2 regions of the Streptomyces sp. NPDC054783 genome follow, and region 1 is predicted to be linked to the other one. Evidence: predicted binding sites of a transcription regulator. Region 1 holds the regulator's gene; the other holds the start of a gene.

Region 1 (7,582 bases):
CTCGACCGCACGCACACTCCCGGGCGTCCCGAGGCGTGCGTGGCCGAGGCGAGGGCGGCGGGCTTCGAGCACGTGAACCTGGACCTGATCTACGGCACCCCGGGCGAGAGCGACGACGACTGGCGGGCCTCGCTGGACGCGGCGATCGGGGCGGGCCCGGACCACATCAGCGCCTACGCGCTCATCGTCGAGGAGGGCACGCAGCTGGCCCGCCGGATCCGCCGGGGCGAGGTCCCGATGACCGACGACGACGTGCACGCGGACCGCTATCTGATCGCCGAGCAGGTGCTGTCCGGGGCGGGCTTCGACTGGTACGAGGTGTCCAACTGGGCCACTTCGGAGGCGGGCCGCTGCCTGCACAACGAGCTGTACTGGCGCGGCGCCGACTGGTGGGGCGCGGGTCCCGGGGCGCACTCGCACGTGGGCGGGGTGCGCTGGTGGAACGTCAAGCATCCGGGGGCGTACGCGGCGGCGCTGGCATCGGGGAAGTCGCCTGGGGCCGGGCGTGAGCTGCTGTCGGACGAGGACCGGCGCGTGGAGCGGATCCTGCTGGAGCTGCGGCTGCGGGAGGGGGTGCCGCTGTCCTTGCTGAAGGAGGAGGGGCTTGCGGCTTCCCGGCGGGCGCTGGGGGAGGGGCTCCTTCAGGAAGGGCCGTACGAGGCGGGGCGGGCCGTGCTGACGCTGCGCGGGCGGTTGCTGGCGGACGCGGTGGTGCGGGACCTGGTGGACTGATCACTCCCGTGAGTGAATCCCTCCGTAACGCCGGTTCGATCCCTAACCTGGTTCGTAGGCTGCCGCCGTAATTGCACGGTGGCGGAAACCGGAGGGCTGCGGAGATGACCGCTGTGGACGACCGACCGATGACCACCGGCATGGTGAAGATCTTCGAGGAACTTGAGCCTCCTGAGGGCGTCAAGATGGAGCTTCTCCGGGGGGTAATCGTGATGATGGCCGGCCCTGACATCGTGCACAACATGATCGTTTCCGATGTACAGGACCAGATCCCGCGCCAGCGGTGGTCTCGCCTTCAGACTCAGGACGTGGACATCCTGGACGAGGCCAGCGAGCCAGTACCGGACCTGGTGGTCGTGGCGCGAGACGCGCTACCCGATTCGGGCCGTCTGCTGCCCTCCAAGCTGGTCACGATGGTCATGGAGGTCGTATCCAAGTCCAGCATTCATCAGGACTACGTGGTCAAGCGCTCCATCTACGCGGCAGGAAAGATCCCCGCCTACCTCATCCTGGACCCGATCATGGCGCACTGCGTCTTGCTGACGAAGCCTGCGGGCCAGGGCGAGGACGCCGATTACCTGAGCCAGGAGATCATCAAATTCGGCGATCCAGTCCCGGTGGAGGTTCTGGGACTCGAAGTGGACACCACCGAGTTCGGAACGTTCCCCGACGTCAGGCCCCACCGCTACCCGTGACGAAGTCGATCAGTTCCTCCACCCGCCCCAGCAACTGCGGCTCAAGGTCCTTGTAGGACCCCACCCGCTTCAGGATCGCCTGCCACACCGCGCCGGTGTTCTCCGAGGGCCAGCCCAGCGCCCGGCACACGCCCGTCTTCCAGTCCTGGCCGCGCGGCACCTTCGGCCACGCCTCGATCCCCAGCGCGGCCGGCTTCACGGCCTCCCAGATGTCGATGTACGGGTGGCCCACCACCAGCGCGTGTTCGCTTCTCACCGACTCCGCGATCCGCCACTCCTTCGTGCCCGGCACCAAGTGGTCCACCAGGACACCGAGGCGGGCGTCCGGGCCCGGGGTGAAGGAGGCGACGATCGACGGCAGGTCGTCCACGCCCTCCAGGTACTCCACCACCACGCCCTCGATGCGCAGGTCGTCGCCCCACACCTTCTCGACCAGTTCGGCGTCGTGCCGGCCCTCGACGTAGATGCGGCCGGCGCGGGCCACGCGGGCGCGGGCACCGGGGACGGAGACCGACCCGGATGCGGTTCGGGTGGGCCGTACCGGACCGGCGGAAGGCCTCACCAGCGTCACCACCCGCCCCTCCAGCAGAAAACCCCGTGGCTCCAGCGGGAACACCCGGTGCTTGCCGAAGCGGTCCTCCAGCGTCACCGTGCCCGCCTCGCAGCGGATCACCGCCCCGCAGAACCCGGTGCCGGGCTCCTCCACCACCAGACCCGGCTCCGCCGGTACCTCCTGCACGGGCTTCGGCTTCTTCCACGGCGGGGTCAGGTCGGCGGAGTACTGGCGCATTCGAGTGACGATAGGAGAAGCCGTACGGCCGCGCTCACGACACGCCGAAACGGGCCGCCAGCTCGTCGCGTTGACGGCGGACGAACGCCGCGTCCACCACCGCTCCGTGACCGGGCACGTACAGCGCGTCCTCGCCGCCCAACGCGAGCAGCCGGGCCAGGGCGTCCGGCCAGCGGGACGGGACCGCGTCCGGGCCCGCCTGGGGCTCGCCGGACTCCTCGACCAGGTCGCCGCAGAAGACCACCTCCGGATCCCCCGGGACCAGCACGGCCAGATCGTGCGCGGTGTGGCCGGGCCCCACGTTCGCCAGCAACGCCTGCCGGCCGCCCCCGAGGTCCAGCGTCCACTCGCCGGAGACCAGATGCCGGGGCGGGGCCAGCGTGTCCACCGCCTCGTCGGCGTCGGCGACCGGCAACCCGTTTCTGACCGCGTCCAGGCGCAGCTCCTCCCGCTCGTACGCGAAGACCGCGTCCAGGCCCACCGCCCCGTACACCTCCGCGCCCACCATCGCCGCCGCCCCGAGGACATGGTCGAAGTGCGGGTGGGTGAGCGCGAGATGGGTCACACGGCCGTCGGCGAGTCGCTCGGCCTGAGCCCGCAGCCGCGCGCCTTCTGCCAGGCTCGAGCCGGCGTCCACCACCAGCGCCGTACCCTCTCCGAGGACCAGTCCGGCCGTGCAGTCCCAGCCGGGCAGCCGGCACCGGCCGACCCCCGCGGCCAGTCGCTCCCACCCCAGCTCTTCCCAAGTCACCGTCATACCGCGACGCTAGCCGCATAAGCCGCCGGGACCGCACCGACCTTGCCCTCGGTGTACCCGACAGCCGTACACTGGGCCGGGGAACGCTGGCACTCGCATGCGAAGAGTGCCAGGCGGACGAACCGCAGGACCGATTGGAACCGAGGGGACGACGTGCTGGAGGTGCGCGCGGATGCTGAGTGAACGCAGGCTGCAGGTGCTGCGCGCCATCGTCCAGGACTACGTCGGCACCGAGGAGCCGGTCGGGTCGAAGGCCCTGACCGAGCGGCACAACCTCGGCGTGTCCCCGGCGACGGTCCGTAACGACATGGCGGCCCTGGAGGACGAGGGGTTCATCGCGCAGCCGCACACCAGCGCGGGGCGCATCCCCACGGACAAGGGCTACCGGCTGTTCGTGGACAAGCTGGCGGGCGTCAAGCCGATGACCGCGCCCGAGCGGCGGGCGATCCAGAACTTCCTGGAGGGCGCCGTCGACCTCGACGACGTCGTGGCCCGTACGGTACGGCTGCTCGCGCAGCTCACCCGGCAGGTCGCCGTCGTGCAGTACCCGTCCCTGACCCGGTCCACCGTGCGGCACGTGGAGCTGCTCTCGCTCGCCCCCGCGCGCGTGATGCTCGTGCTGATCACGGACACCGGCCGGGTCGAGCAGCGGATGGTCGACTGCCCGGCGCCCTTCGGCGAGAGTTCCCTCGCCGACCTGCGCGCGCGGCTGAACAGCCGGGTCGCGGGCCGCCGGTTCACGGACGTGCCGAAGCTGGTCGAGGACCTGCCGGACGCCTTCGAGCCCGAGGACCGCGGTACGGTCTCCACGGTGCTCTCCACTCTCCTGGAGACACTGGTCGAGGAGAACGAGGAGCGGCTGATGATCGGCGGCACCGCCAATCTCACCCGCTTCGGACATGACTTTCCCCTCACGATCCGGCCCGTCCTGGAGGCCCTTGAGGAGCATGTCGTGCTCCTCAAGCTCCTCGGCGAGGCCAAGGATCCGGGCGTGATGGTGCGTATCGGGCACGAGAACGCCCATGAGGGACTCAACTCCACCTCCGTGGTGTCGGTCGGCTACGGTTCGGGCGGCGAGGCGGTTGCCAAGCTCGGCGTGGTCGGACCGACCCGCATGGACTATCCGGGAACGATGGGAGCGGTACGCGCAGTGGCACGGTACGTCGGACAGATCCTGGCGGAGTCGTAAGTGGCCACGGACTACTACGCCGTTCTCGGCGTGCGCCGCGACGCTTCGCAGGATGAGATCAAGAAGGCGTTCCGCCGGCTCGCGCGCGAGCTGCACCCGGACGTCAACCCCGATCCGAAGACCCAGGAGCGGTTCAAGGAGATCAACGCCGCTTACGAGGTGCTGTCGGACCCGCAGAAGAAGCAGGTCTACGACCTCGGCGGCGACCCGCTCTCGCAGAGCGGCGGCGCGGGCGCGGGCGGCTTCGGGGCCGGTGGCTTCGGCAACTTCTCCGACATCATGGACGCGTTCTTCGGTACGGCGTCGCAGCGCGGGCCGCGCTCGCGCACCCGGCGCGGCCAGGACGCGATGATCCGCATCGAGGTCGAGCTGGACGAGGCGGCCTTCGGGACCACCAAGGACATCCAGGTCGACACCGCGGTCGTCTGCAACACCTGCAACGGTGAGGGCGCGGCGCCCGGTACGACGGCCCAGACGTGTGACATGTGCCGGGGCCGCGGTGAGGTCTCGCAGGTCACCCGGTCCTTCCTGGGCCAGGTCATGACCTCCCGGCCCTGCCCCCAGTGCCAGGGCTTCGGCACCGTCGTGCCGACCCCCTGCCCGGAGTGCGCCGGCGACGGCCGGGTCCGCTCGCGGCGGACCCTGACCGTGAAGATCCCGGCCGGTGTCGACAACGGCACGCGGATCCAGCTCGCCGGTGAGGGCGAGGTCGGGCCGGGCGGCGGTCCGGCCGGTGACCTGTACGTCGAGATCCACGAGCTGCCGCACTCGACCTTCCAGCGGCGCGGTGACGACCTGCACTGCACGGTGACGATCCCGATGACCGCGGCCTCCCTCGGCACCAAGGTGCCGCTGGAGACCCTGGACGGCATGGAGGAGGTCGACATCCGGCCCGGCACCCAGTCCGGCCAGTCGATCCCGCTGCACAACCGCGGTGTCACGCATCTGCGCGGCGGCGGCCGGGGTGACCTGATCGTGCACGTCGAGGTGCAGACCCCGACCAAGCTGGACCCGGAGCAGGAGCGGCTGCTGCGCGAGCTGGCCAAGCTGCGCGGCGAGGAGCGTCCGCAGGGGCAGTTCCAGCCCGGGCAGCAGGGGCTGTTCTCGCGGTTGAAGGACGCGTTCAACGGGCGCTGAGAACGCTGTTGATCGTGGGGTTGCCCCCGGCCTATGCCGGGGGAAGCCCGGATTCGGACTTGTACGGAGGACGTGACAACATGCGGTCATGTCCTCCCCGCTGACCGATCTCTTCCCCCACCCGATCGTGCAGGCGCCCATGGCGGGCGGTGTCTCCCTCCCGCAGCTCGCAGCCGCCGTCTCCGAGGCCGGTGGTCTCGGCTTTCTCGCCGCCGGGTACAAGACCGCCGACGGCATGTACCAGGAGATCAAGCAGTTGCGGGGGCTCACCGGCCGCCCCTTCGGCGTGAACGTGTTCATGCCCCAGCCCGAGTATCCCGGTGCAAGCACCGGCTCCACTGGAGCGGCTCACGCCGCGCCCCCTTCCGGCGCCGTCGAGGTCTACGCCCATCAGCTCGCCGGCGAGGCCGCCTGGTACGAGACCGAGCTGGGAGACCCGGACAGCGGCCGGGACGACGGTTACGACGCCAAGCTCGCCGTACTCCTCGACAACCCGGTGCCCGTGGTCTCCTTCCACTTCGGCGTGCCGAGCCGGGACGTCCTCGACTCCTTCCGCCGTGCCGGAACCGTCACTCTGGTCACCGCCACCACCGCGGAGGAGGCCCGCGCCGTCGAGCGGGCCGGGGCGGACGCGGTGATCGCGCAGGGCGTGGAGGCGGGCGGCCACCAGGGCACCCACCGGGACCTCCCCGAGAACGACGGCGCCGGCATCGGACTGCTGTCGCTGGTCGCGCAGATCCGTGAGGCCGTGGGCATCCCGGTCGTCGCGGCGGGCGGCATCATGCGCGGCAGCCAGATCGCCGCCGTCCTCGCGGCCGGTGCGAGCGCGGCCCAGCTCGGCACCGCCTTCCTCGTCACCCCCGAGTCCGGCGCCCAGGCCGTGCACAAGCAGGCGCTGACCAACCCCCTGTTCGCGCGCACGGAGTTGACCCGCGCGTTCTCCGGCCGCCCCGCGCGCGGCCTGGTCAACCGTTTCCTGCGCGAGCACGGCCCGTACGCCCCCGCCGCCTACCCGGAGATCCACCACCTCACCTCGCCGCTGCGCAAGGCCGCCGCCAAGGCCGGGGACGCGCAGGGCATGGCGCTGTGGGCCGGGCAGGGGCACCGGCTGGCCCGGGAGCTGCCCGCCGGGGAGCTCGTGGGGGTGCTGGCCGCCGAACTCGACGCCGCCCGGACAGCGTTGTCGGCCAAGGTGGGCCTGCGATGACCGCGCCGGTGTTCGTCGTGGACTCGCTGGAGGGCGTGGGTCCCGGCTCGGTCGTCGACGTCACGGGCCCCGAGGGGCGGCACGCGGTCTCCGTACGGCGGCTGCAGCCCGGTGAGCAGGTGGTGCTGACCGACGGCAAGGGCCGGGGCGCGGCCGGGGTGATCGTCGGTGTGTCGGGCAAGGACCACCTGGTGGTGGAGCCTCACGAATTCCCGGTGGAGCCCGAGCCCAGCCCCCGTATCACCGTCGTACAGGCGCTCCCCAAGGGCGACCGGGGCGAACTCGCCGTGGAGACGATGACGGAGACCGGCGTCGACGCGATCGTGCCCTGGCAGGCCGCCCGCTGTATCACCCAGTGGAAGGGCGAGCGGGGTCACAAGGCGCTCGCCAAGTGGCGGGCCACCGCGCGCGAGGCCGGCAAGCAGTCCCGCCGGCTGCGCTTCCCGGAGGTCGCGGACGCGGCGACCAGCAAGCAGGTTGCCGCACTTCTCGCCAAAGCCGACTTCGCCGCCGTGCTCCACTCCGACTTCGAGCACGAGAGCCGGCCGCTGGCCACCGCCGAACTGCCCACCGAGGGCGAGATCGTGCTGGTCGTCGGCCCCGAAGGCGGCGTCGCGCGCGACGAGTTGGCGCTCTTCGAGGAGGCGGGTGCCAAGGCGTACGTCCTCGGTCCTACCGTGTTGCGTACATCAACCGCCGGCACCGCCGCCGTGGCCCTGCTGCTGGGCCGCACCGGACGCTGGTCCTGACACCGGGGGGACACCGTGGAACTCGCCCAAGTACGGCTCCTGGTCACCGACTTCGCCGCCTGCTACCGCTTCTACGCCGACGTCCTCGGCCTCAAGCCGCAGTCCGGGGCGACGCAGGGGCCGTACGAGAAGTTCAGCCCGCACGCCGGCTCGGCCGGGATCGCGCTGCAGGACCGGGCGATGATGGCCGAGGTGCTGGAGGAGCTGGGAGACACGGCCACCGGTCACCGTTCGCTGGTGGTGCTGCGCGTGGACGACCTGGACGCCTACTGCGCCGAGATCGCCTCCCGCGGCGCCACCGTCCTCCACGGCCCGGCCCCCATGAC
Region 2 (7,582 bases), on a different contig from region 1:
GGGTCATCGCCGGCGTCGCGCGGATCGTCCGGGACGTCGGCATCGCCGAGGAGCTGGCGCAGGACGCGCTGGTCGCCGCCCTGGAGCAATGGCCCCGCGACGGCGTGCCCGGCAACCCCGGCGCCTGGCTCATGGCGACCGCCCGGCACCGCGCCGTCGACCTGATCCGGCGCCGCGAGGCCTACGCCCGCAAGCTGCAGGAGATCGGCAGGGACCTCTCGCGGTCGGCCCCGCCGTCGTACGACGGGCCCGCCGACCCGGACGACATCGACGACGACCTGCTCCGGCTCGTCTTCACCGCCTGCCACCCGGTGTTGTCGCCCGAGGCCCGCACCGCGCTCACCCTGCGCCTGCTCGGCGGCCTGAGCACGGCCGAGATCGCCCGCGCCTACCTCGTCCCGGAGCCGACGATCGCCCAGCGCATCGTCCGCGCCAAACGCACCCTGGCGAAGCAGAACGTCGCCTTCGAGGTGCCCTACGGCCCCGACCGCGAGGCCCGCCTCGGCTCCGTCCTGGACGTCATCTACCTGATCTTCAACGAGGGGTACGCGGCCACCGCCGGCGACGACCTGCTCCGCCCCGGCCTGTGCGAGGACGCGCTGCGCCTGGCCCGCGTCCTGTCCGCGCTGATGCCCAAGGAGCCGGAGGTGCACGGCCTGACCGCGCTGCTGGAGTTCCAGGCGTCCCGCACGGCCGCCCGTACCGGTCCAGGCGGCGAGCCGGTGCTGCTGAAGGACCAGAACCGCCGCCGCTGGAACCGCATGCTCATCGCCCGCGGCATCCGCGCCCTGGACCGGGCCGGCGCCACGGCGACCGGCGCCCCGGGCCCGTACGCCCTCCAGGCGGCCATCGCCGCGTGCCACGCGCACGCCCACCGCTACGAGGAGACCGACTGGCGTGCCATCGCCACCCTGTACGGCCTGCTGGCCGCCTGTGCCCCGTCCCCGGTGGTCGAGCTGAACCGCGCGGTCGCCGTGTCGATGGCCGACGGCCCGGCCGAGGGCCTGAAGCTGGTGGACGCCCTGACCGCCGAACCCGCCCTGCGCGACTACCACCTGCTGCCCAGCGTCCGCGGCGACCTGCTCGCCCGCCTCGGCCGTACCGCGGAGGCCCGCACGGAGCTGGCACGAGCGGCCGGCCTGGCCCGCAACGAACGCGAGCGGCAGCTGTTGCTGACGAGAATCCGTTCTCTCGCTGATCACTGAGGGTTCAGGTGGCGCGGTGTCACGGGGGCCCCGATCAGCATGGCCGGTGCGCCCGCGACCCGCGTGAGGAACACCGTCGCCGCGTTCGGCCCCTGCGGCTTGACCTTCCTGCGCAGTTCCTCCGGCTCGACGGCCGACCCGCGCTTCTTCACGGTCAGCGTGCCGACCTCGCGCTCTCGCAGCAGGGCCTTCAACTTCTTGACGTTGAAGGGGAGTCGGTCGGTGATCTCGTAGGCGGAGGCGTACGGGGTGGGGCGCGCTTCGTCGGCGGTGACGTAGGCGATGGTGGGGTCGATCAGGCCGCCGTCCAGCTGCTGCGCCACCTCGGCGACCAGATGGGCGCGGATCACGGCGCCGTCGGGCTCGTACAGGTAGTGTCCCACCGGCCGGACCTCCGGGTCGGGCAGCCCCTCGCCGAGGAGGGTGCGCGGCCCGGGCAGCAGGGTGGCACGCACCGCTCCCGGCTCGGTGCCGAACCACACCACGGCCTCCTTCACGTCGCCGCCGTCCGAGATCCACTCGGCCTCGGCGTCGGCGGGCACGGCCTCGTGCGGAATGCCGGGCGCCACCTTCAGCGCCGCGCGGGGTGCCGTACGGGCGGCCTCGACAGCCCAGGACAGGGGCGGCGAGTACGCCTCCGGGTCGAAGATGCGGCCACGCCCGCCGCGCCGGGCAGGGTCCACGAACACGGCGTCGTAGCCGCCCGTGTCCACCTCGGTGACGTCCGCCTCGCGCACCTCGATCAGCTCGCCCAGCCCCAGCGCCTCGGTGTTCGCCCGCGCCACGGAGGCGGTCACCGGATCGCGGTCCACGGCCAGGACCCGGATCCCCGCCCGGGCGAACGCGATCGCGTCGCCGCCGATCCCGCAGCACAGGTCGGCCACGGAGGTCACGCCGAGACCCCTGAGCCGCTCCGCGCGGTACGTCGCCACACTCGTCCGGGTCGACTGCTCGACCCCGTTCGGCGTGAAGAACATCCGCCCCGCGTCCGCCGCCCCGAACTTCGCCGCCGCCCGCTGCCGCAGCCGGGCCTGGCCGAGCGCGGCCGACACCAGCTCGGCGGGGTGGTCGCGGCGCAACCGGGTGGCGACGGCGAGTTCGTCGGCCGGGGCGGTGTCGCGGACCTCGTCGAGGAGGGCACGGCCTTCGGGGGTGAGGAGGAGAGCGAGGTCGTTCACCGGGTCATTGTGGGCCAGTCGGTGGATCGTGCGCCTTCCGGCGGCGGTGTCGGCCCGGGCTCCGGGTCCTGCCCTGGGAGGATCCGGCACTATGCGAGTAGTCGTACAAAACGATAAAAATCGGTCTCGTCGTGGGCGTCTCACCCTCGGCTGCGGAGCCGCCGCGCTGGCCTGGTCCACACTTTTGTCCAGCTGCGCAGGCTCCACCGACACGACTCGCCCCGTCCCCGCCCAGGGCGGCCCCGCGCATGTCCTGAGCCCCCAGGACCGCCAGGCCGCCGAACATGCCCGCCGGGCCGCCGAACACGCCCGCCTGGTCGCCGCCGCCAGGCGCTGGGGCCTGGCCCGGGTGCCGCTGACGCCGCCCCCGCCGCCCAGGACCAAACCGGAGATCACCGCCCGGGCCGGTTTCGAGGTCGACCACCAGGAGGACTGGGACCTGCCCCCGGTCTTCACCACGATCCCCACCAAGAAGAAGATCGTCTTCCTCACCATCGACGACGGCTCGGAGAAGGACCCGAAGTTCCTGCGGATGATGCAGGACCTGAAGATCCCCTACACCGCCTTCCTCAGCAACTACCTGGTCAAGGACGACTACGGCTACTTCCGCGCGATGCAGTCCTACGGCCACACCCTCAACAACCACACCCTGCACCACCCCTACCTGCCGGGTTTGTCCTACGAGGACCAGAAGGACGAGATCTGCGGCATGCAGGACATCATGAACAAGCAGTTCGGCAGGCGCCCGACGGTCTTCCGGCCCCCTTACGGCAACTACGACCAGGACACCCTGCGCGCCGCCAAGGCCTGCGGCATCAAGTACGCGCCGATCTGGAACGAGGAGGTCTACGTCGACCACTGGGAGTACCGCGAGGACGACCAGAAGATGCGCCGCGGCGACATCGTCCTCACCCACTTCCGCGGCCGCTCCGACTGGAACGGCACGATGATCGACGACATGCGCCGCTTCCTGAACAAGGTCACGCGCGGGGGATACGCCGTGGCCCGCCTGGAGGACTACCTGTGAGGCCGGGGGCGGGGCACGGGAGAGCGGGCCGCGGGCGGCGTCCGGGCCGGTACTCGGGCGCGCTCCTCGCCTCGGCCCTCCTCCTCACCGGCTGCGCCCAGTCCGTCGACCCCATCGAACGCCTCGGCAAGAAGGCGGCCGAGGGGGTACGCCCGCACGGGGCCGCCCCCGACCAGACCTACCGCCGCTGGGGCCTGACCGAGCCTCTCGCCCGCCCGCCGCAGCCCGCCGCCCGCGCCCTCCCGCTCGGCCCGCAGACCGGTGACCGTGCCCTGCCCCGCGTCCTGGACCACGTCCCCACCCGCGACCGGGTCGTCTTCCTCACCTACGACGACGGCGCCGAGAAGGACCCCCGCTTCGTCGCCATGGTCCGCGAACTCCGGCTGCCGGTCAGCATGTTCCTCACCGACAGCGTCGCCGGCCCCGGCTACGGCCACTTCGCCCGCCTGCACGGGCTCGGCGCCGGCATCGAGAACCACACCCTCGACCACCGCGCGCTCGCCGGACTGCCGTACGCCGGGCAGCGCGCCGAGATCTGCGGCCAGCAGGACAGGCTCAGGGCGCGCCTCGGCCTGCACCCCCGCCTCTTCCGCCCGCCGTACGGCGCGTACGACACCAACACCCTGCGCGCGGCGGCCCGCTGCGGCATCTCCACGGTCGTCCTCTGGCGCGCCGCGATGACCCCGACCGAGCTCGTCTACACCCACGGCGAGCACCACCTCCGCCCCGGCGACATCGTCCTGGTCGGCCCGGACGAGACGGCGGGCCCGAGCCGGCGGGAACGCACGGCGAGGCTGCTGCGGAGGGTGCAGCAGAGGGGGCTGACGGTGGGGAGGCTGGAGGACTATCTGTAGAGCACTTTTCCGGTGCCGGCCGGCACATGTCAGCCCGTCCGGGGATGCCCCCTCCGGGGGAGTTCGAGGACGAGGGCCGAAGGCCCGACAGCGGGGGTCTGGGGGCGGCAGCCCGCCAGGACGGCGGGGCGACACAGGCCCACCGGAAAGCAGCCGGGAGACAGATCTTCGGCCGACGCGCCGCACGGCATTGGCACTCCGCTTGACCGAGTGCTAATCGCGGTCATAGTCTCGGCTCTGGCACTCCCCCCTGGAGAGTGCCAACAAAGCGACGGGCAGGTCCGGCACCCGCGACGACGGATCGACCTGGTCGCCACCTCAGACAGTTAACCCCGTGAGATCTCCGAAGGGGGAGGTCGGATCGTGACGACCGCCAGCTCCAAGGTTGCCATCAAGCCGCTCGAGGACCGCATCGTGGTCCAGCCGCTGGACGCCGAGCAGACCACGGCCTCTGGCCTGGTCATCCCGGACACCGCGAAGGAGAAGCCCCAGGAGGGCGCCGTCCTCGCCGTGGGCCCGGGCCGGTTCGAGAACGGCGAGCGCCTTCCGCTCGACGTCAAGGTCGGCGACGTCGTCCTCTACAGCAAGTACGGCGGCACCGAGGTGAAGTACAACGGCGAGGAGTACCTCGTCCTCTCGGCTCGCGACGTGCTCGCGATCATCGAGAAGTAGTCACCTCGAGCATTCTTTTGCTCCTGAGCTGCGCCCCTGGCCCCCGCGACCGATAAAGAAGCCGGGCGCCCGGGGCGCAGTTGTCTTACCACCCATAGATTCCGAGAGGGCTCCCGCTGTCATGGCGAAGATCCTGAAGTTCGACGAGGACGCCCGTCGCGCCCTCGAGCGCGGCGTCAACAAGCTGGCCGACACGGTGAAGGTGACGATCGGCCCCAGGGGCCGCAACGTCGTCATCGACAAGAAGTTCGGCGCCCCCACCATCACCAACGACGGTGTCACGATCGCCCGCGAGGTCGAGATCGAGGACCCGTACGAGAACCTCGGTGCGCAGCTGGTGAAGGAGGTGGCGACCAAGACCAACGACATCGCGGGTGACGGCACCACCACCGCCACCGTGCTCGCCCAGGCGCTGGTGCGCGAGGGCCTGAAGAACGTCGCCGCCGGCGCCTCCCCGGCCGCCCTGAAGAAGGGCATCGACGCCGCCGTCAAGGCCGTCTCCGACGAGCTGCTCGCCTCGGCCCGCCCGATCGACGAGAAGTCCGACATCGCCGCCGTCGCCGCGCTGTCCGCCCAGGACCAGCAGGTCGGCGAGCTCATCGCCGAGGCGATGGACAAGGTCGGCAAGGACGGTGTCATCACCGTCGAGGAGTCCAACACCTTCGGTCTGGAGCTGGACTTCACCGAGGGCATGGCCTTCGACAAGGGCTACCTGTCGCCGTACTTCGTGACGGACCAGGAGCGCATGGAGGCCGTCCTCGACGACCCGTACATCCTCATCAACCAGGGCAAGATCAGCTCCATCCAGGACCTGCTGCCGCTGCTGGAGAAGGTCATCCAGGCCGGCGCCTCCAAGCCGCTGCTGATCATCGCCGAGGACGTCGAGGGCGAGGCCCTGTCGACCCTGGTCGTCAACAAGATCCGCGGCACCTTCAACGCCGTCGCGGTGAAGGCCCCCGGCTTCGGCGACCGCCGCAAGGCGATGCTGCAGGACATGGCGATCCTCACCGGCGCCACCGTCATCTCCGAGGAGGTCGGCCTCAAGCTCGACCAGGTCGGCATCGACGTGCTCGGCTCCGCCCGCCGCATCACCGTCACCAAGGACGACACCACGATCGTCGAGGGTGCCGGCAAGCAGGAGGACCTCACCGGCCGCGTCGCCCAGATCAAGGCCGAGATCGAGAACACCGACTCCGACTGGGACCGCGAGAAGCTCCAGGAGCGCCTCGCGAAGCTGGCCGGCGGCGTGTGCGTGATCAAGGTCGGCGCCGCCACCGAGGTGGAGCTGAAGGAGAAGAAGCACCGTCTGGAGGACGCCATCTCCGCGACCCGCGCCGCGGTCGAGGAGGGCATCGTCTCCGGTGGTGGCTCCGCCCTGGTGCATGCCTCCAAGGTCCTCGAGGGCAACCTCGACAAGACCGGCGACGAGGCCACCGGTGTCGCGGTCGTCCGCAACGCCGTGGTCGAGCCGCTGCGCTGGATCGGCGAGAACGCCGGCCAGGAGGGCTACGTCATCGTCTCCAAGGTCAAGGACCTGGAGAAGGGGCAGGGCTACAACGCCGCCACCGGCGAGTACGGCGACCTGGTCAAGGCCGGCGTCATCGACCCGGTGAAGGTCACCCGCTCCGCCCTGGAGAACGCCGCCTCCATCGCCTCCCTGCTGCTCACGACCGAGACCCTGGTCGTCGAGAAGAAGGAAGAGGAAGAGCCGGCCGCCGCGGGCCACGGCCACGGCCACGCCCACTGAGCCCGAACGCTCACCACGAAGGCCCGGTTTCCCGCGGGGGAGCCGGGCCTTCGCCCTGTGCGGGACATGCTCCCTCTACTGCTCCAACTCGTCGAGCGCGCCCAGCTGTTGCATCAGGCCCAGCTGGTCGTGCTGCCACCACATCTCGGCGATCTTGCCGTCGTCCGTGAGGCGGAACAGCGTCAACCCGGTCATGGTGACCTGCCTGCCGGTGGGTGGGATGCCGAGGAAGTCGCCGTGGTGCGTGGCGTTCCAGGTCCACCGTGCGCAGGCCCGGTCGCCCTGGGTGAGCACGTCCTCGAGCGTGAACGTGAAGCCGAAGCCCCCGCGCCACATCCGGAATTCGCTGCGGGCGTTGTCCAGCCCGATGGTGTCCTGGGGGTTCACCGGATCGTGGCTGTGGATGTCCTCGTCCAGCAGGTCGTTGAGCGGCGGCAGTTCACCGGAGGTCTGCAGCGCCGCGAAGAACCGCCGCACCGTACCCTCGGCCAGCCGCTCGTCCCGCACGACGTCCAGATCGGTGAACGTCGGGCTCTCGTCGCACAGGGCGACCATCTCCTGGAAGATCCGGTCGGTCTCCGGGAGCTTCGAGTTCCGCATCGCCTCCTCGTACGACGGGAACTCCACCACTTCGACGATGTGCGACGCGTCGGAGCGGTCCTTGCCGACCAGCGCGTGCGTCGCGGTCCGCTTCCCCTTGGTCTGCGCGACCCAGTCGTCCATCAGCCGGTTCATCTCGTCCAGCCGGCTCGTCCTGCACTCGATGAGCTGTACGAAGGTCATGACGCCGCCTCCCGGCCCCCCTGGCCCGGTCTGTGTCACGCTCATTTTCGCACCGGGACGGCAGCGCCACCCGTCCGCTACTGCGGCCCGTACTTGCGCCCCGTCTTCGACGTGAT

What was found. Region 1 encodes HrcA, which represses chaperone genes, less so after heat shock. Its sites were predicted from a motif close to TTNGCACTCNGNNNNNCNGAGTGCNAA; they were not measured.
Region 2: a site for HrcA is predicted at 4,455-4,481, ahead of groES (co-chaperone GroES). Genes of this name have one in related genera too.

Annotation. Positions count from the first base shown of each region.
Region 1 covers NZ_JBSHAY010000004.1:22,349-29,930, forward strand. The annotation lists gene hemW (radical SAM family heme chaperone HemW) at 1-732, shown strand, start outside; gene ACWGJ5_RS09665 (Uma2 family endonuclease) at 837-1,427, shown strand; gene ACWGJ5_RS09670 (DUF3097 domain-containing protein) at 1,405-2,217, opposite strand; gene ACWGJ5_RS09675 (MBL fold metallo-hydrolase) at 2,252-2,974, opposite strand; gene hrcA (heat-inducible transcriptional repressor HrcA) at 3,147-4,163, shown strand; gene dnaJ (molecular chaperone DnaJ) at 4,164-5,300, shown strand; gene ACWGJ5_RS09690 (nitronate monooxygenase) at 5,389-6,507, shown strand; gene ACWGJ5_RS09695 (16S rRNA (uracil(1498)-N(3))-methyltransferase) at 6,504-7,256, shown strand; gene ACWGJ5_RS09700 (VOC family protein) at 7,272-7,582, shown strand, end outside.
Region 2 covers NZ_JBSHAY010000009.1:112,854-120,435, forward strand. The annotation lists gene ACWGJ5_RS18265 (RNA polymerase sigma factor) at 1-1,205, shown strand, start outside; gene ACWGJ5_RS18270 (class I SAM-dependent methyltransferase) at 1,199-2,383, opposite strand; gene ACWGJ5_RS18275 (polysaccharide deacetylase family protein) at 2,475-3,410, shown strand; gene ACWGJ5_RS18280 (polysaccharide deacetylase family protein) at 3,407-4,264, shown strand; gene groES (co-chaperone GroES) at 4,628-4,936, shown strand; gene groL (chaperonin GroEL) at 5,058-6,683, shown strand; gene ACWGJ5_RS18295 (ester cyclase) at 6,759-7,466, opposite strand; gene ACWGJ5_RS18300 (SDR family NAD(P)-dependent oxidoreductase) at 7,544-7,582, opposite strand, start outside.